DNA from 3 places in the Planococcus sp. ANT_H30 genome. Region 1 is predicted to be linked to each of the others. Evidence: riboswitches for the same ligand, from Rfam matches in the RefSeq annotation. Region 1 holds a riboswitch; each other region holds the start of a gene.
What was found. Region 1 has a riboswitch for thiamine pyrophosphate ahead of thiT (energy-coupled thiamine transporter ThiT). Riboswitches for the same ligand answer to the same signal wherever they lie in the genome.
Positions count from the first base shown of each region.

Region 1 (6,720 bases):
CTGTCTTACAGCGAGATGAAGTTGTTAATACGGGTGGGGCTTTCCTGTGGATTGATGCGGAAGATCCGGATTTGCTAACTGGAATTCCAGCAAAACGTTTGGCCGATTGGCAAAAAGCTTCAGGAACAGCGTTAGAGCGCTATCGTCAAGCAGTTGGAACGGACAAAGTAGCATGGTCGATTGTTGCAATTCCGTCCTCAAAATGGGCACAAAAAGTGTTTCCCAACTTGCCGGCTGAACAACAAATGGAGTCTTTATGGCAAGCTATTTTCAAAACTGTACGAATCGGTGAAGGCAATGCAGTGGAAGCTTGGAAAAACCACATCGCCTTGTTAGAGAAACGAGCTACGCAATTAAACGATAAACGTTACGTGAAATTGCAGTATAGTGCACCTGGAACGGATTTAACTATTGAACTTCCAGACAAGCACATTTGGATGTCTGGTGCGTCAAAAACGCCTCAAGGAAATCCATTTATTGCGAATATGCCGACCGAAGAAGTTTACACCGTTCCGTTGAAGCATGGAGTAGATGGCATCGTTCAGAACACAAAGCCACTGGTCTACCAAGGCAATGTGATTGATGGATTTACACTGACTTTTGAAAAAGGGAAAATTGTTCAGGCCAAAGCAGCAACAGGACAAGAACTTCTAGACGAAATGATTAGCGCCGACGAAGGGGCAGCTTATTTGGGAGAAGTGGCATTAGTGCCATTCCATTCTCCAATTTCCGATTCGAATATTCTGTTTTACAATACCTTATTCGATGAAAATGCTTCAAATCATTTAGCGATTGGCGATTCTTATCCTACTTGCTACGAAGGTGCACGCGATTTAGAGCGCAATCAACTAGCAGCTATCGGCCTTAACACATCAATTGTCCATGAAGATTTCATGATAGGCAGTGAGCACATGAATATTGATGGCATCACGATTGATGGTTCAAAAGAGCCTATCTTCCGAAACGGAAACTGGGCATTCTAAGAGGTGATGGAGATGAAGAAGTATTGGATGGCAGCAATGGGTGGTTTTCTATTGTTTAGTGGAACGGTCTCTGCGCAAGCAGCGATACAAATCCCTGCCGCGTATGTGGCAATCGGGGATTCACTTGCAGCAGGACAAACACCCAATCAACAAATAGATACGGGTTATACCGATTTGATCCATCAAGAACTAACACGCAATCAACCCGTGGCCTTTTATTCGAAAAATTTGGCATTTCCTGGATTTACAACGGCTGATGTGTTAGACAGTATACAAACAGATGAGGCGGAAAAAGTGCTTGGGTCAGCTAATCTCATAACGATATCAGCTGGAGCAAATGATCTGTTGCGTTTAGTACAAAACGACTCGAAACAAGGTTCTTTGACTTTTCAACAACGTCAAGTAGATTTTGCGCTCAATGGAGCAAGAAAAAATATGGACTTAATCTTGTCTGAGCTTACCGAAAAATCTCCAGATGCCACTGTTTATGTGATGGGCTATTATTTTGCATACCCTCACGTCCGTGAAAGTCAAAAAAATGGCACGTCCAAACAACTGGATCGGCTTAATGAAATTCTTCGACTGTCAGCTGAAAAAGCGGGTGCTGTTTTTGTGTCAGTAGACCAACCATTTGGTGCAAACGGCGTGGATAAAATTCCAAATCCAGCCGATGTTCATCCGAACGTAATTGGTTACCAGGCGATGGCAAACGCATTTTTCGAAAACTATCAAGAAGCGTGGACTATAGAAAATTCTGAACTGCCACCAGCAAACCCGCTGTCTTTTGAGGAAATTATAGAAGCACAAGAACAGCAAGAACAGAAGAAACCAAAAGATAGCGAAGCTGAAGAAACGGCGAAGCGACCTTCTGATCAAAACAAAACAGGGTACTTGGCTTTACAGCAAGAAATCCCTTACGTTTAAAATGTGCGAAAATGCATATTCACTTTTCTCTAAATACTGAGAGGTTCACTTTTTTATGGAAGAAGAGTAGCTGTTTCATGCTAATAAAAAACGTTCCGGCATATATGCCAGAACGTTTTTTATTAGCGTTTTTTAGTAGGCTGTTTAGTAGGGGATTGACCTGCTTTGCCTTGTTTTCTTTTGTTTAATACTTTGCGAATAATGGGATATGCTATAGGGCCATATTTGATTGCAGATTTCAGTAGTCTTCCAATTGCCATTTAAATCTCTCCATTCATAATCGTAGTGATTGTTGTTTTCCCGAGTTCTCTATAATGCAAACCTTTTACGTCAGTTGCGCATGTGCCAGCAAGATGTTTTTGTATGCGTGAACACTTGAAATCGTTACATATTCCGCATTGCCATGCCAGTCGTCACCACTTGGTCCGAATTCAATGGCACCTTCACCGCCGTTTACAGCTGCATAATAACGTGTGTCGGCTGCGCCGTGCTGACCAAACAAAACAGCTTGTTGTTGTGTAGTAGCTGTAATTGCTTTTTGCAAGCTTTGAATAAATGGATTGTCTTTTGTAGTTGTCAGAGGAGGTGTAGATCCCGAAGCTTTATAATCCATAGTAACGTTCAAAGTCTCAGCCAAGTCCACCAATTGTCGAACGATCTCTTCTTTTTGCTGTCCTGGCATAAAACGGATATCGTAAGACATTTCACAAACTTCAGGAACGACATTATAGCGTTGTCCTGCTTTGATGATGGGCAGATTGACAGAAGGTTGCTCGTAATATTCGGTGGATTCTTTTCGGAACGGTAAATCGGCGACAGCCAGATGGAATTTCATCGCAGATTCAATGGCGTTAATTCCTTCCCATGGACGACTACCATGAGCAGGTTTTCCTTTAAAAACCATATCCATTCTCAAAATCCCTTTAGATTGAAGCCCGACTTTTAATCCGGTAGGTTCTCCGCAAATGACAAAATCACCGTGGAATCCTTGTTCGACGAGCCACTTGGATGTATGGCGTCCGCCAATTTCTTCATCAGTGACAATATGTAACTGCACTTCGCGAGTTACGAGGGAACTGTCGAGTTCGACAAACGCCTGCATCATGGCTGCAACTCCGGCTTTCATGTCAGCAGCGCCTCGCCCGTAAAGTCGATCTCCTTCTTCAACAGGTACAAATTGCTCTTTATGACCCGGAACTACATCAACGTGACCATTCCAGACAATCGTCTCTTCTCCTTGCCCTTTAACAGCTGTCAACATCAAGTAGCCTTTATTGTCATGAACCTTCACGGATTCTCCTTTGGTTTTTAGCCAATCGGCACAGAAAAGAAGAGCTTTGTTGGCACCCTCTTTGGTATCACTTTGAATCTTTATCAATTCTTTTAACAATTCAATCATCCTTTTGGCAAGCCTAATATCCCGGCTGCCTCCACCACCTTTCAAGTATCGTAACTATTCTCATCTTTACCCTATCACATCATCTTAAAACGATGTTGCATAAAAGAACAGCGTTGTGTACAATACAGGTGACTGTTAATATAGTTGTATACACCACAAGGGGAGCTTTTGCTGAGAGTGAACATTTGTTCTTACCCTTTGAACCTGTAAGTTAACACTTGCGCAGGGATGTGGATGGAAACCGGCTCTTACAACGACGCCAGGCTCTGTCCTGACGTCGTTTTTAATATGGTTTTATTCACGACCCTTCTGGTGATGTACACAACACCTAAGGAGGAAGTCATGAGAAATAAAAAAGTATTGTTGATGACAGAAATTGCAATTTTCGCGGCTCTTGGATTTGTGTTGGATTTCATTTCTTTCCGGATGCCACAAGGCGGCTCGGTCAGCTTGGTAATGATTCCAATTGTTTTAATTGCTTTTAGAAGAGGTGCAGGTGCCGGAATTCTAACTGGGATTTTAGTCGGGCTCCTGCAAATCGTTTCTGGATTTATCTCTGTCACCCCATTATCGTTTGGGTTTGTTGTCATGCAGGTCTTGCTGGATTATATTTTAGCGTATGGAGTTGTTGGGGTAGCGGGCGTTATGCGTGCAAAGTATATGCAACATGCGCAAGCTAAGCAAACGGGTAAAATGATAACGGCTATAGTAGTAGGAGTGCTAATCGCTTCTGTGTTGCGCTACTTGGTCCATGTTATTACAGGTATTTTGTTCTTCGGCATGTTTGCTGAAGGCAATGTGATCATCTATTCGGTCATCTATAATGCAACTTACATGATACCGGTATTCTTGCTTGCTGCTTTTGTCTGTGCTGCGCTTTTTGCGGCTGCACCGAAATTGGTAGATGCAGAAGCTTGAAATGGTAGAAGGCTGTCTTTTGACAGCCTTCTTTTCAATCTTTGGATTCAGGACTAGTTAGACCTGTAGAAGAGAATCCCTTTTAATTTTGTGGTATAATTCTTGAATAGAAAAGCTTGAAAGAAGGGTCATTGATGATAGCAACTAATGAAAAAGAGATTGAAATGTTAAAAAAAGCTGGCCAAATGGTGGCTGAAATTCGGGAAGCGATGAAAGCTGCCACAAAAGCTGGAGTCACGACAAAAGAAATCGACGAACTGGGCGGTCAATTATTTGAGGAGCTGGGTGGCGTTTCCGGTCCAAAATCAGAATATGATTTTCCTGGGTATACATGTATCAGCGTCAACGAAGAAGTGGCTCATGGTATTCCAGGTAGCCGTGTCATCCAAGATGGAGATATTGTGAATATCGATGTTTCGGGGTCATATGAAGGATTCTTCTCTGATACAGGAATTTCATTTGTCGTAGGCGAAGGACATGCTGAAAAAGAAAAAATTTGTGAAGCAGCCGCTTCGGCATTTGACCGCGCGATGACGAAAGTCAAAGCCGGTGCAAAACTCAACCAAATTGGTAAGGCTGTTGAACGTGAAGCGAAAGAGCAAGGTTTGTTCGTCATCAAAAACTTGACTGGACATGGCATTGGTAAATCACTTCACGAAGCGCCTCAACATATTTTAAATTATTACGATGCTTGGGAGACGACGATTTTAAAAGAAGGCATGGTACTTGCAGTAGAGCCCTTTATCTCTCAAAAAGCCGAGCACATTATCGAGTCAGGTGATGGCTGGACATTTATAACACCGGATCAATCATTGGTCGCGCAAATCGAGCATACTGTATTGGTAACAAAAGGTGAACCGATTTTATTGACTAAACTAAACAGCTAACATAAAAAAGAGATTCGGTGGAATAGCCGAATCTCTTTTTTATGTTAGTTGAATGTGAATGCAAAAAATCTGCAGACAAGCTCGCTCTAATCGAGTCTCTCGCAGATTTATTGAGTAGGTGCCGTTCTTTTTTTTATGAGCAAAATACCGGTTAAGATAACGCCGCTCAAGAAAAGAGATGCGGTTGTTACTAACATTTCGTCTGTACCGTGTTTAACAGCAATTCCAATGAACGCCCATATAAAGACCAAAGCGAAAGGAATATCCATATGATGAAACCGAATATGCAAAGCGATTGCAGTCGCGACTGTCAACATAATAACTGTCCACAGCTGATCGCTCAACCCCCAACCGCTCCAATTGTAAAAAGTTAAGACGAAACTGATGTTGGCTATAGTGGCTACACTAATCCATCCCATATTGATTGAAATAGGCAGCCGTTCAGTAAACGATCTTTCCGAATTTCCATATTGCAGGTAAAGAGCAATCAACGCTATCAAGTAGCCAAGCATGGCGACAATGGACCAGGCAAAAAACTCATAATGCCATAACAGGAGCCAACTTATATTGAACAGGCAGCTTAAGACGAAAAACAAAGTGATCTTGTGTGAAGGGGTCTGTCCTTTTCTTAAACGTATCCAGAAAGCAACAATCCAAACAGCCAGCAAAAGATAGATGATGGACCAAATTGAAAATACGTAACCGGCTGGTGTAAACAAGACTAACAGTCGGTTAGACACGTCACCTGTAGTTTGATCGTTTAACGGCAAGGTATTTGCCAAAGTATTCATGACAACGACAGCAATAAAAGAAATTGTCATAAGTAAAATACGAATCATGCAGAATCCCTCCTTCATTTTAGTATACCTGTCGTCGTTTCAATCAACAATTAACCTTTTCCAAAAAAATCCCTAAACATGTCGATAAGGTGAAGTATTAGCTTGAAGAGTGGAATATTGTTCCGGTTTCGGAAAGAAAAATGATATACTAAAGAAGTGTTTTTAGAAAATTTAGTTTATCAGGAGGAGAAATTATGACAGTTACCTATCCAGAACAATGGGATTTGGACACGCTATTTCCAGGAGGAAGTGAATCGCGGGAATTGCGGCTACATATGGACGAGGCAGTAAACAAACTCTCTGAATTTGAAGAGCACGTCCAAAAATTTGAAGTACTAACGACGAAAGAAGATGCACCAAAAGTTGCTGACTTGCTTGAACAAATGAGCCATGTAATGCGCCATCTCAGTCAAGCAGGTTCATTTATTGGCTGTTTGATGGCACAAAATACACAAGATAAAAAAGCAGGTATTTTAGAAAGTGAAGCTTCGACCTTATCTGCACGTTTCCAAAACTCTTTTCAGAAAATCCAACAAGATTTAGTAAAGACCGAGGATGGCATATGGAACGAACTAGTAAACGAAGAGTCTTTACGTAAATTTACGTTTGTCTTAAACGAGTGGCGTGACGAGGCAAAAATGTTACTTTCTGAAAAAGAGGAAGGCTTGATTACCGCGTTAAGTATTGACGGGTATCACAGCTGGGGCCAATTATACGATATGCTAGTTGGCGAAATTAACGTTACAGTCACAGTGGACGGCGAAGAGAAG
Region 1 covers NZ_VOBJ01000011.1:41,559-48,278, reverse strand. Annotated here, with positions in the region: gene FQ085_RS16425 (aminopeptidase) at 1-983, shown strand, start outside; gene FQ085_RS16420 (SGNH/GDSL hydrolase family protein) at 996-1,907, shown strand; gene FQ085_RS18175 (hypothetical protein) at 2,030-2,167, opposite strand; gene FQ085_RS16415 (M20 family metallopeptidase) at 2,233-3,306, opposite strand; TPP riboswitch at 3,455-3,552, shown strand; gene thiT (energy-coupled thiamine transporter ThiT) at 3,649-4,224, shown strand; gene map (type I methionyl aminopeptidase) at 4,359-5,111, shown strand; gene FQ085_RS16400 (TspO/MBR family protein) at 5,219-5,950, opposite strand; gene FQ085_RS16395 (M3 family oligoendopeptidase) at 6,145-6,720, shown strand, end outside.

Region 2 (6,720 bases), on a different contig from region 1:
CTTTTATCACAGAAGATCAATCACTTCTTTCCGATAAAGCCCCTTTAGAACGCCCGACATCAGAAAAAGGTGTAATGATTAAGACAGAAAAAAGTGAATACCCAACAACAGTTGAAAATATTAAAATTGTAATTACGAATGACAGTACGCAAGAATACTCCACGGGTCTTGATGTATTTCTTGAAAAAAAGGTGGAAGATAGATGGTTTCGGGTTCCAATGAAAGAAGAATTTTTTACGGAACCGGCAATAGTTCACGATCCAGGCACTTCAACTAAAATGACACTTAATGTTGAAGATTTAAACTATGATCTGACTCCTGGAGAATATCGAGCCACTCTCAGTGGATTAGGAGCTCCATTTACAATAATAAATTATTAAAAATGCAACTCATATTAAACTGAATGTAACTTAACTGCACTTAAGTTACATTCAAATGCAGGAATTCCCTGATTATTTCCCCTCTAACTCAGCCGTCCATTTTTCAAACCATTCATGTGGTAATTCAAATTTGGAGAGGCCCGTTTTCATGAGCCTGTTCTTTTTACGAGAATAAAACTCAGAAAAATGCACATCCCATTAAGCTTCAATATCCCGTGCAACACCCAAAGTTAATTGATCCTGGTCATCTAAATCTTCTTCATACCAAGCCATCGTTAAATTATCGCACCACATGCAAAAATTGATTTGAGGAAATTGTTTTTCTTTCTTGCAAACTGTATCCAAAAGAAGCTTAAAATTTTCATGAGAATATAGAAGAATGATGCTTGTCTTATTCCAATTCCATCTCACAGTGCAGTTCTTCCATTTTATACAAGTATTAAGCAAAGTAATCTTGTGATTTTCATTTTTACTAATACTATCCTATCGAAAAGCTACGTATGATGCTGCCCGATATTTCATTAGCAAAAAACATTCGTAAAAGTTTTGAAAACCTGTTTGTTATTCTGTGAACTAATTGCTTTGAAGGATTTTCGCAAGCTATTACAAACTATAAGCTCATGAGAAATCACAAAAAATTAACTTTACTTCTCCCCTACTATCAACTCACCAAGTGAGGCGCGTCCACGGGCTCGGCGAAGCACTAAGACAGGTGTTCTTTCCTGACTTAGTGCGAGAGCCATGCCCAAAGCAACCGGAGCGACTTTCACCTGTTTCTCTTTCTTAATCCCTCTCTCCACTTCTACTGTCTCCAAATCCCCTCTTTACTTCCTCAGTCACTTCCTCTACACTAAACTCATCGGGAACAACCCGAACACAAAAACCGCATACCGTTTTCTGCACTAGGGGTGCCCACTTTGGCTGAGATGCAAGCGCAAGCTTCGATCCCTCAAAACTCGATCAGGATAATACCTGCGTGAGGAAGTGCGGCGCATTTCTGAAATAATTTCTTTTAATAATTATTTGTAGATTATGGCTGCATCTTCACGGATGCGGTCTTTTTTGTGCACATTTTTAAGGAGGAATTATTCATGGACTCACTGCAATGCGGCACAAGCCCCATCGTCGGATTTCGCTTTTCACTGCATCCGATGACTGGCGATTTTATCAAAGTAATTAAAAGGGCGTTAAACGATACCGACACATCGAACGTTTGGATGCATACGGACGACGTCTCTACAGTAATACGAGGCAAGCAAGTTCACGTCTTTAATGTCGCTAAAGCTCTAGCCTTGCATACGGCAAAGACAGGCGAACATGTCGCACTGTCCGGCACTTTTTCAATTGGTTGTCCTGGTGATTCGTCAGGTGATGTCTATTTAGAAAAAGACGATGTGCTAGTAAATACCGACAACACACAACAATACGTATCTTCACAATTTGCGCTATACCCGATGAACAATCCAGATTACATGGCAGTAATTTACCGTGAAGTCGAGCGCGCTAAACATCAAGGCGTTTTCAACGATTCCATGCATTACGCAAGCGGTATTCATGGCGATATTCATGAGGTATTCGATTTTTATGAAGAAGCATTCACCAATGCCCGCTCTGATAAACATCGCCATTTGGTCATGACCATATCCATGAGCATCAATAGTCCGTCTCATGGAGGTGCATAATATGTTGAAGTCGTGGAAATTAAAAGAAGTGGTATTGATGTCGTTATTTGCGGTCGTTTTCGGCATCGTCTATTTATTGTTTGTTCACGCAGCGAATATTTGGGCAGCTGTAATTGGACCACTTGCTTATGAATGGATGTTCGGTATTTGGTTTATTGTATCAATAATCTGCATGTATATTATCCGCAAGCCGGGTGCTGCCTTTCTTTCTGAAACGATGGCTGCGGCAATTGAAGTCCTAATTGGCAATGCTGTCGGCCCGCGTCTCATTTTATCTGGTGTTATTCAAGGGCTCGGTGCTGAAGCGGCATTTGCATTAACCGGTTATAAGCATTTCACTATTTTGGTGCTTATGCTTGCAGGAATCGGATCAGCTGTTTTCAGCTTTGTTTACGGCTACTTCATTTCTGGTTATGCAGCACTGGATCCATCATTCATCGCGTTAATGTTTACGATTCGCGTTCTTAGTGGGGCAATAATTGCGGGTATTGGTGGAAAGTATATCGGAGACGCTTTACTTGCGACCGGATCACTCCGCGGTTACGCCATTGCTCGAACGAAAAAAGGTGATATCAATGCCTGAAGAGATTTTCTCTTTAAATGGAGTGTCGTTTCACTTTCCTGAAGACTCTAAAAAAACCTTAGAAAATCTTTCGTTCTCGGTTTGTCGAGGCGAAAAGCTAGTCATTTCTGGACCCAGTGGTTGCGGCAAAAGCACGCTTTTGTATATACTAAATCGCTTGTATCCTGACAACTGCGATGGCTCAATTGACGGTGAAATTCGTCTATTCGGAAAACCAGCTAGTGATTATGCCCCTGGAGAAATCAATCACCGCGTTGCAACAGTTTTTCAAGATCCTGATTCACAGTTTTGCATGCCTACTGTTGAAGAAGAACTGGCGTTTACGTTAGAAAACTTGCATACACCTTTTGAAGACATGGACATTCGCATTACCGCGGTTTTAGAATTGACGGACCTGACCTATCTGCGAAAAGCCGTCATTCAGTCGTTGTCAGGTGGAACAAAACAACGAGTTGCAACTGCTTGTGCGTTAATCATGGACCCGGAAGTGTTATTGCTAGATGAACCGCTTTCTCACTTGGATCCGTATACAGCACAACAATTTGTCGACTGGCTAGAGAAACTACAGACAAGATCTTCTTTAACAATTGTTGCGGTTGAGCACAGGTTAAGCAGTTGGGGTTCCTTTTTCGAACGAGAAATCCAACTGGATGGGGATGGTCGTCTAGTAGTGGACCAGTCTTTTACACAGAGAGAGCCGGTTTTATTCCCCAAACGCTATTCTGCAATACGAGAGACCACAGCATTACGAGCTGAAGAACTGTCATTCACGATTAACAACCGCCAATTGCTGTCGCCTTTATCCTTTTCAGTTGAACGCGGTGAAATAGTCGTTATTGCGGGACCAAATGGCAGCGGTAAATCCACACTCGTCAAATCACTATGTGGCATTTACAAAAAGTCGACCGGTACTGTTGAGTCAAAAGGCATTGGCTATGTTCCACAATCTCCTGAGTATTTGTTTTTGACGCAACAAGTCGCTCAAGAAGTCGCTTATTCAGGAGCCTCTAGTCGCTCAGAACTCGATAGATTAATGACAAACTTGCGTCTGGATGAAATTCACAACGCTCATCCTTTCGCCATTAGCCACGGACAAAAACGCCGTGTAGCGATTGCCGCTATGCTCGCCGATAAACGCCCAGTACTATTGATGGACGAACCGACTTCTGGGCAGGATGCTGCCGCGCTGCTCGAACTCTTTGAATTGATTGACCAGCGCTCTCGGGAAGGTACAACGCTTTTGATTGTGACACACGATATGGAATTTGCGGCGAGCCTTGCTGATTCGGTGCTACTCATTAAAGGTGGCGAGCTGACAGGTAAATTTGCAGCAAAAGACGTATGGCAGAACGAAAGACTGCTAACGTTACACCATTTACTAGCACCAAAAGGAGTGGCTGACCTTGCAAAATCTTTTGCATGACATGAATCCTTCAATCAAATTTATCTTAGTGACGATTTCAATGCTTATTATTGCGTTCTTTTTTAATCCGTGGACGCCCCTGTTGTTTTGGCTAGGCATCATTCTTTTACAACTCACAATGAGTCGTACAAATTGGAAGCTATGGTTGGTCTTCATGCTCCCTTTTTCGATTGGTGCTTTTGGTTATTTATGGACTACTGTCGTATTCGGCGCAAATACTGGCGGTACCGTTATTTGGTCATTTGCTGGAATTGATGTGACTGATACACAATGGGCATACGCTTTGTCACTAGCTTTTCGCGTTATGGCGTTCTCGACTTTGTCTTTGTTATTCGCTTTTACGACCGATCCGGTTAAGTTTATTATGAGTCTCATGCAACAGTTAAAGCTTTCCCCGAAGCTTGCGTATGGTGTAATGGTCGGCTATCAATTTTTACCGGTTATGAAAGAAGAATTTTTACAAATCCAACAAGCTCAAAGACTGCGCGTTGTTGAAACGAAGAAATACAGTTGGCAACGAATACTAGCTATGCGCCGTGTGTTAATTCCCATGCTTGCTGGAGCCGTTAGAAAGGCTGAACGATCAGCATTTGCTATGGAAGCACGCGGGTTTACAGGTAACATTAGAAGCGCTTATTACTGCCCTATTCGATTAGGTCGCATAGATATCTTCATGTCTGGTGTTTTTATGACGATTTTACTTATTAGCTGTCTTGGCGGCGTTTGGTTGAGCTAAAAATCTTTTCAAAAAAGGAAATCTCTTTAAAGAGAATTTCTTTTTTTTCGTCTTTCTTGTATTGCATGTTTTTTGTTTTTAATTTCAATTAATAACCTTATGTAATATTTTACATAGTAAATAAAAACAGAGCCTCTGTAACTTTTCAGTTGATTTGTATGGGATAAATAGGCTCTTTTGAGTTCACATAATATTATTATTAACATATTTAACTGCATTGCTTTTCAATTGAGAAATTCTTTCGCTTTCATTACATAAAAAAAAGAGAGCTGTATTTCAGCTCTCTAACGGCCCATATGTGATAAGGTCTTCATCTCTTGCATTAACGCCATTTTTGACATGGACAATAGTTCGTAAAATCAATTTAGCTTTTGGGTGTTCTAACATCCAACGCTCATCTGGAACAATTTCAAATTGCTGCATGACCGTGTCTTTTGACTTGACCGATCCTGCAAACTCCATTGATTGTTTCGCAATGATGGTTTCAAAAAAATCAAAGTCGCTGTCATCTCTTGTATCTTCAACGAGTCTTATGACATTCAATTCGATAAAATCAATTGTCTGTTCTCCGTCCCCACCATCAAGATAAATCGTACCATTCAGTGTTTCGCCTTCTTCTAAATGTGGCATCTCAACCACTGTATTCACTTTTAGTGACCCAATGCCAATAGATGATAAAAAATCTTTAAACTTCATATCGTGGAAACCCCCAACTTTTGTTAGTACTTATATACCACAATTCGATCATTTTGAAACACGACTACAAATCTGTATAATCGTATTGATTTTCTAAATTGATTTCGTGTCGATTATAGCGACGTTTAAACAATTTATAAAAATGAGAAACCAATACCCGCACTAAAGCGTACATCGGTATTCCTAGAATTACACCGACGACGCCAAACAAGGAACCTGCTGTCAATAAGACGAAAATAATTGTCACTGGATGGATAAACATGGTCTTGCCCATGACTTGCGGTGAAATCAAGTTGCCTTCAACTAATTGTACAACAGTCCAAACAACCGCCAGCTTGACGAGCATGAATGGTGACGTTACTAAAGCAATAATAGCAGCTGGTGCAATAGCAATTGCCGGACCGATATAAGGAACAACACTCGTAACCATTGCTAGGACTCCTAATAATAATGCATACTCCATACCGATAATCAAAAATCCAATATAAACCATGACACCAATACAAAATGCAACAATTAACTGACCTTGAATATAAGCACCTAGTTGCTTATCTGCTTCTGCGAATACTTCACGTGTATCATCGCGGAATCTTGGCGGCAAAAGTTTCAAGAAATAATCCGGCAATTTTTCGCCGTCTTTTAAAAGATAAAACAAGATAAATGGAACAATAACAATCGACAAAATAACGCCCGTAATCGTCGAAATTAACCCCGTAATCCCAGTAATGACACTGGTTACTGTATTTTGCAACGTATCTGCTATATTTGCAGGCAACGTAGCAAGTAAGGTATCAATCGTGAAATTAGATTCACTATAGTAGTCGCCGACAAATGATGTTCTCAAAAATCCATCTACATTCGTCAATAATTGCATAAAATATTTTGGGAAATCAACGATTAATGTTTCAAATTGGGAGCGTAAAAAAGGAAAAACCAAGACGATTAGTAAGGTGATTAGTCCAATTACGCCAAGAAAAATAATAACGATTCCCCAAATACGCGCTATTTTAAAATTCTCCAACATACGCAAAATCGGTCGCAATAAATAGAAGAAAACCAATGCCAATACAATCGGCAGCACGACTGTTTTCATGAAAACGCTAATAGGATGAAACAAGAATGAAACTTCTCTAAAAATATATACCACCAATCCGAGCAAAAGCAACGAAATTAGCGTGAATAGGGTGTTTCTTCCCCCTAAAAAGCGAATATAACTAGTA
Region 2 covers NZ_VOBJ01000006.1:129,868-136,587, reverse strand. Annotated here, with positions in the region: gene FQ085_RS13380 (immunoglobulin-like domain-containing protein) at 1-380, shown strand, start outside; gene FQ085_RS13375 (hypothetical protein) at 579-791, opposite strand; TPP riboswitch at 1,275-1,380, shown strand; gene FQ085_RS13370 (YkoF family thiamine/hydroxymethylpyrimidine-binding protein) at 1,472-2,062, shown strand; gene FQ085_RS13365 (ECF transporter S component) at 2,064-2,645, shown strand; gene FQ085_RS13360 (ABC transporter ATP-binding protein) at 2,638-4,068, shown strand; gene FQ085_RS13355 (energy-coupling factor transporter transmembrane component T family protein) at 4,049-4,804, shown strand; gene FQ085_RS13350 (sporulation protein) at 5,081-5,500, opposite strand; gene FQ085_RS13345 (AI-2E family transporter) at 5,565-6,720, opposite strand, start outside.
Region 2: linked by a shared signal. The riboswitch ahead of FQ085_RS13370 (YkoF family thiamine/hydroxymethylpyrimidine-binding protein) and the one ahead of thiT (energy-coupled thiamine transporter ThiT) in region 1 are both predicted to bind thiamine pyrophosphate.

Region 3 (6,720 bases), on a different contig from region 1:
AAAGATTTACAAGTATATTCGGAAGTCTTACAGGATGCTGTTTTTGATTTGATGGATGCGGGTAAAGTAAATTTCGCATCTTGTTGCTCAATTACATTGTCCGAACCGAAAATGAAACAAGTTTTTGGGGAATTTGAAAACTACCGCAACAAAATTATTATGCGTCCACAGGAAATTTCCAATCATCCGGAAATTATCCGCCGTCTCGGACTCATTTCGATTAATACCGCATTAGAGTTTGATATGTATGGAAATGTTAACTCGACGCATGTTTCAGGCACTAACATGATGAACGGCATCGGCGGATCAGGTGATTTTGCGCGCAATGCTCGTTTGGCGATTTTTGTAACAAAATCAATTGCCAAAGGTGGAAATATTTCAAGCGTCGTTCCATTTGTCTCGCATGTTGACCACACAGAACACGATGTGGATGTCGTTGTCACGGAACAAGGCTATGCAGATCTTCGTGGCTTAGCACCGCGCGAACGCGTGGAAGTTATCTTGAAAAACTGTGTACACCCATCGTATCGTGCACAACTTCGCGCGTATTACGACGAAGCGCTAACACGCGGTGGGCAAACTCCACATGTCTTAGAAAAAGCGTTCTCTTGGCACACGGACTTAGCAAAAAACGGTACCATGCTACAGAAAAAACAGCAGGCAGCCGTATCTGTGTAAAATAGTTTGGAAATAAAACGCTTCTATAAAAATCAATGAAACCAGGTCTGCTTAACAGCGCCTGGTTTTATTGTTTCCAATAAGCTTCAATTAAATAGGCAATTCCGTATAGGAAAGATCCTTCTTTTTACCTTTTTTTATTTTTGAAATAGGCGGTATAAAAGCATTTATTAATCAGATTTTTCTGTCTAAACAAAAATAGTTGTTGTCAAGCGTTATTTTTAGTATTATAATAAGCAATTGTGAAATTTGAAATGAGGGTTCTTTAAATGAAAAATTCCATCTATGGATTAACGATAGACCAGTTAAAAGACTGGTTTTTAGAAAATGGTCAGAAAAAATACCGTGCGGAACAAGTATGGGATTGGTTGTATATAAAACGCGTCACTGAATTCGCAGAAATGAACAATCTGTCGAAAGACTGTGTTCAGTTGCTAGAAGACAACTTTGCGATTCGCACGTTGAAAGAAACAGTGAAGCAAGAATCTGCAGACGGCACGATTAAGTTTCTTTTCCAAATGCAAGACGGTAACTTGATCGAAACGGTATTAATGCGTTTTAAATACGGAAATTCTGTTTGTGTAACCACACAAGTGGGTTGTAACATTGGCTGCAGTTTCTGTGCCAGCGGACTATTGAAAAAGAGCCGCGATTTAAACGCGGGCGAAATCGTTGAGCAAATTATGCAAGTGCAAGCGCATTTTGACACACAGCAAAAAGAAGAACGTGTGAGTCACATCGTCGTAATGGGTATCGGCGAACCATTTGATAACTATACGAATTTGATGGGCTTCCTAAACATCGTTAATTCTCAAAAAGGTTTGGCTATCGGAGCTCGACACATCACCGTTTCAACAAGCGGTATCGTGCCAAAAATTTACGATTATGCAGATGAAGGCTTACAAGTAAACCTGGCAATTTCAATTCATGCACCGACTAATGAGTTGCGTACGCGTATTATGAAAATCAATAAAGCATATCCAATCGAGAAATTGATGGCTGCGATCGATTATTACCTAGAGAAATCCAACCGTCGCATCACGTTTGAGTATATTTTATTGCGTGACGTCAATGACCATGTAGAAGAAGCGCATCAATTAGCGAAATTGCTAGAAGATAAGCGTCACTTGTCATACGTGAACTTGATCCCGTACAATTCAGTTGATGAGCACGATCAATATCAACAAAGTACACCAGAAGCCATTAGTGCTTTCTACGATGCATTGAAGAAAAAAGGCATCAACTGTGGCGTACGTCACGAGCAAGGCGCCGATATCGATGCTGCTTGTGGACAGTTACGAAGCAAGCAAATCAAAAAAGAGAAAAAAGAAGTAACCGTTTAATAAGCAAAAACGTTCCTGATTTTCAGGAACGTTTTTTTATGCTGAAAACAAACTATTTTAAACAATGGTCTTTCAAAAAATACTTTTTTAGTAAATGAAACTTTCTGAACATTAAGAACGTATGAATCTTAGTAGCACGAGTAATTTATCTAATCGATTATTTTTGGTCAAAAGTTTATAAATAATGGGTTAAGAAAGGAAGTGGGGGATTGAAGAAAGTTCTGTGTACAGTAATTTTGCTTGGAGCAGTCACCTTAGCTAGTTGTAGCGGCCTTTCAACACACGAAGATGATGAAGTAGCCGCTATTGTAAATAATCATGAAATTACAATAGGGGATTTACGATTTTTATATCCTGACGATAGCGCATTAGATTACTTGGATTCAGCAATAGCTGTAGAGTTGATCAAACAAGAGGTACAGGAAATGAACCTTGATATTTCTCCACATCTTACAGGAGAAACAACCTCGGAAGAATTTGAAAAACTTCCTCCAGCGAATACAAAAGATGAAGGTGGAAAGCAAGTGCGTGCGTATGCTATCGCTCAAGCTGAAAAACTAGATATGTCACCCGAAGAATTCCAAAAGCAATACGGTAAAAAAATTAATGAACAAAATGCTTATATCAATACGTATCTTGAGGAGAAACTAGGGGGAGGAAACGTTAATGATCTAACATGGATGGATGACTTTGGGGAAGACTATAATAGGTTAGTAGAAAAATTAGTCGAGAAAAATAAAAATGACATTGACGTGTTTATTAATTAATGTTTTTGGAGAACACCATTTAGAAGTACACGTAGTTCTATACCAAACCAGCAAAAAGAATTGTATAAAGACTATAGAATTAGTAGAATCTATGATATAGTGATGTCGAAAACATAATTAAAAACACCACTAGGGGAGCCGGATATCGGCTGAGATGAGCATAAGCTCGGACCCTTTGAACCTGATCTGGATCATACCAGCGGAGGGAAGTGGCGGAACGTCTGCTATTTTCTTATCGACTGCATACGCCGCTTCCCTTTATTGGGGAGCGGCGTTTTTATTTTGTGCAAGAAAATTGACCGTGCCTGTCAGAGCAAGGCACGGAAACTAGATACAGAAAAGGAGATAGGAAAATGACATTTTGTACAGAAGTGAGAAAAGAATGTAACAGTTTATGGCAAGCAAGTTTTGATCATCCGTTTGTAAAGGGAATTGAAGATGGGACATTACCAGTCGAGATATTCCGTTTTTATGTCATGCAAGACGCTTATTACTTATCCCATTTTGCTAAAATTCAGGCACTCGGTGCGTCTAAAGCAAAGGATATGGAAACGACGCAACGCTTTGCAATTCATGCGACACATACCAGTACAGCCGAGCTATCGTTACATGAATCATTTATGAAAATGTTAAGTGTTACGGAAAAAGACTGGTCCCAATTCGAACCTTCACCTACAGCGTATGCGTACGTCTCTCATATGTACCGCGCATCTGCAGGGGAATTGGCAGATGTATTAGCAGCCATATTGCCTTGTTACTGGTTGTATTACGAAATCGGTGAGCGATTGAAACATGCAAAACCGGATCATCCGATTTATGACCGGTGGATTGAGACTTACGGGTCCGAAGAATTTGGTGAACTGGTCAACGAACAAATTGAACGGATGAATCAGTTGTCAGAAGACTTGCCAGAAGCACGCCGTAAAGAATTAAAAGACCATTTCCGCAAAAGCAGTTATTATGAATTGAACTTTTGGGATCAAGCCTGGAGACAAGAATCCTGGTCTATAGAGCCAACTAAAAAAGTAGGTGTTTAACATGTTTCAACAAATAAAACAAAAAAACCCGTTGGTTCATTGCATCACAAACCATGTAGTTTCGAATTTTCAAGCGAATGGTCTATTGGCAATAGGCGCTTCTCCAATCATGGGAGAAGCGCCTGAAGAAGTAGAGGAACTCGCTGGATTAGCACAGGCAGTGTCATTAAACATTGGAACTTTACACGCGGAGTCGCTGAAAAGTATGCTGATCGCTGGAAAAAAGGCAAACCAATTGGGCATCCCGGTTGTTTTAGATCCTGTTGGAGCAGGAGCAAGTAACTTCCGACTCCATGCTGTTCGAGAAATTTTAGAGACAGTTGACGTCAGCGTTCTTCGCTGCAATGCAGGAGAGCTCGCAGCTGTAGCGGGTAAAGAGTGGCAGTCTAAAGGTGTTGATGCCGGAGAGGGGCTTCTAGACGTTAAAGAGCTTGCTATGTCTACTGCGAAACAGTTGGGCTTGATTGTAGCGGTCACGGGCAAAATAGATTGTGTGACAGACGGAGACTGTGTTAATGAAATTCCTTTTGGAAGTCCGATTATGGCTTCGATTACAGGAACAGGCTGCTTACTGAGTAGCGTTGTCGCTGCAGGTCTTGCTGTTGATTCTGAAAATCCGTTAGAAACAGTGAGCGCTATTTTGCGATATTTTGCGATTGCTGGTGAACTAGCTAGTCAAAGCGTGAGTCTCCCTGGAGATTTTCAACTTGCTTTCATGAATAGACTAGCCAGTTTAACGGACGGCGAAGTCGCCGAACAAATTTATTTACAGGAGAGAGTGCTATGACAAAAACACCGCAAACTTTAACGATTGCTGGATCCGATTCTGGAGGAGGGGCAGGCATTCAAGCAGACTTGAAAACGTTTCAAGAGCTGGATGTCTATGGCACCTCTGTTATTACGGCCGTAACCGCTCAAAATACGATGGGTGTTTCCGCTATCTACCCAATGTCGGCACAAGCCGTACACATGCAATTAGAAGCGGTAGCTAGCGATTTTGAACTAACGGCTTTAAAAACAGGTATGTTATTCAATTCTGAAATTATTAAAGAAGTGGCAACCGCAATTCACAAGTTCGACTGGAAAAATGTCGTTGTGGATCCCGTCATGATTGCTAAAGGGGGCGCGGATTTATTGCAGCAAGAAGCAGTAGATGCAGTGAAAACGCATTTATTGCCACTGGCATTACTCGTTACCCCAAACATTCCAGAAGCAGAAGCTTTGACGGGCATCCCCATTACAAATGTTAGTAGTCGTCAACATGCAGCTGAAAAACTTTTGTCACTAGGTGCGAAATCCGTCGTTATTAAAGGTGGCCATGCAATGGATAGAGACTATGCAGAAGACTATTTTTTGCAGGCAAATGGGGAATCGTTCGTGTACCGAGCAGCTCGGATTTCAACAAGACAAACGCATGGTACTGGCTGTACGTTTGCAGCGGCTGTGACAGCAGAGCTAGCAAAAGGTCAGCAACTAAAAGACGCTATTTTTACGGCCAAACAATTTATTCAAGCGGCTCTTAGTGAACCACTGAATATTGGACAAGGTCATGGACCCACAAACCATGCGGCATATAAAGCTAGGATAGTAGATAAGAGGGAGGCACATAAAATTGAAGTTTTCTACTAAATCATCCATCTATTTTATTATGGGTTCAAAAAACTCAGGAGTTCGAGACCCTTTGCAAGTAGTCGAGGCAGCATTAAGAGGCGGCATCAACCATTTCCAATTGCGAGAAAAAGGTGATGGTGCATTGACGGGTTCAGCACTACTTGAATTTGCGTTACATTGCCAGCGATTATGTCGTGAGTACAGCGTGCCGTTTATTATCAATGATCAAGTCGAGCTGGCATGTAGTATTGGAGCAGATGGTGTTCATATCGGTCAAGATGATGCAGCGACGCAAAAAGTTCGTCAACTGATCGGAGCCGACAAAATTTTAGGCGTTTCTGTTCATTCTGTAGAAGAAGCTAAAATTGCTAGTAGAGAGGGAGCAGATTACGTTGGAATGGGTCCGATTTTTGGAACAGTTTCAAAAGCAGATGCCAAAAAACCGGCTGGCGTCAAAGAAATTTTAGCAGTTAAAAATGAATTGCCTAACTTACCGATTGTCGGCATCGGCGGCATTACTGCTGAAAATGCCCATCAAGTTTGGCAAGCAGGCGTTTCAGGAATTGCCGTTATAACCGCAATCACAGAAGCAGCGGATATTGCAGAGCGCATTCAACTGTTACAAGCGCCCTGCAAAGAAGAGCATAGAACATGACAACGAAAAAAATGGTCGTTATGGCGATGTTTGTGGCGATTGGAGTGGCAGGTTCTGCTTTTGTTTATTTTCCAGCAGGAATTGCTCGAGCCTATCCAATTCAGCACGCGGTCAATGTGATTGCAGCAGTTCTCCTGGGGCCAGGTCCGGCTGTATTGATTGCCTTTATGACCGGGGTCATTCGAATACTAACGGGAACCGGCTCGTTATTGGCTTTTCCTGGTGGAATGATTGGAGCTTGCCTAGCCGGCATTATGTATGCCAAGTTCGGTAAGATTTGGCTAGCTGCTCTAGGAGAAGTAGTAGGCACTGGACTCATTGCTTCACTAGTAGCGGTTCCTTATGCACAGCTTTTCCTTGGTACTGAATTTGGCGCTTTATTTTTTGTGCCACCTTTTTTTATTTCCAGTTTGTCTGGTGCCGTGTTAGGTGTTGTGTTGGCAACGCGTCTCATGAAGGCTCAGACTCCAAAAGCCTGGCAGTAAATCATTGAGCTTTCTAAATGTGTTTATAACTTCGTAAATAAGGGAAAATGAAAGATATAGACATTTAGAAAAAGGGAGTGGACAGAATATGGTGAAAATTGCAGTCGAGCATCCATTTACATCGGTACGTGAAGCGTTAGAGAA
Region 3 covers NZ_VOBJ01000001.1:1,104,508-1,111,227, reverse strand. Annotated here, with positions in the region: gene scpC (succinyl-CoA:acetate CoA-transferase ScpC) at 1-678, shown strand, start outside; gene rlmN (dual-specificity RNA methyltransferase RlmN) at 948-2,021, shown strand; gene FQ085_RS05240 (hypothetical protein) at 2,231-2,788, shown strand; TPP riboswitch at 2,910-3,013, shown strand; gene tenA (thiaminase II) at 3,142-3,825, shown strand; gene thiM (hydroxyethylthiazole kinase) at 3,827-4,612, shown strand; gene thiD (bifunctional hydroxymethylpyrimidine kinase/phosphomethylpyrimidine kinase) at 4,609-5,454, shown strand; gene thiE (thiamine phosphate synthase) at 5,438-6,091, shown strand; gene thiW (energy coupling factor transporter S component ThiW) at 6,088-6,576, shown strand; gene FQ085_RS05210 (YkuS family protein) at 6,665-6,720, shown strand, end outside.
Region 3: linked by a shared signal. The riboswitch ahead of tenA (thiaminase II) and the one ahead of thiT (energy-coupled thiamine transporter ThiT) in region 1 are both predicted to bind thiamine pyrophosphate.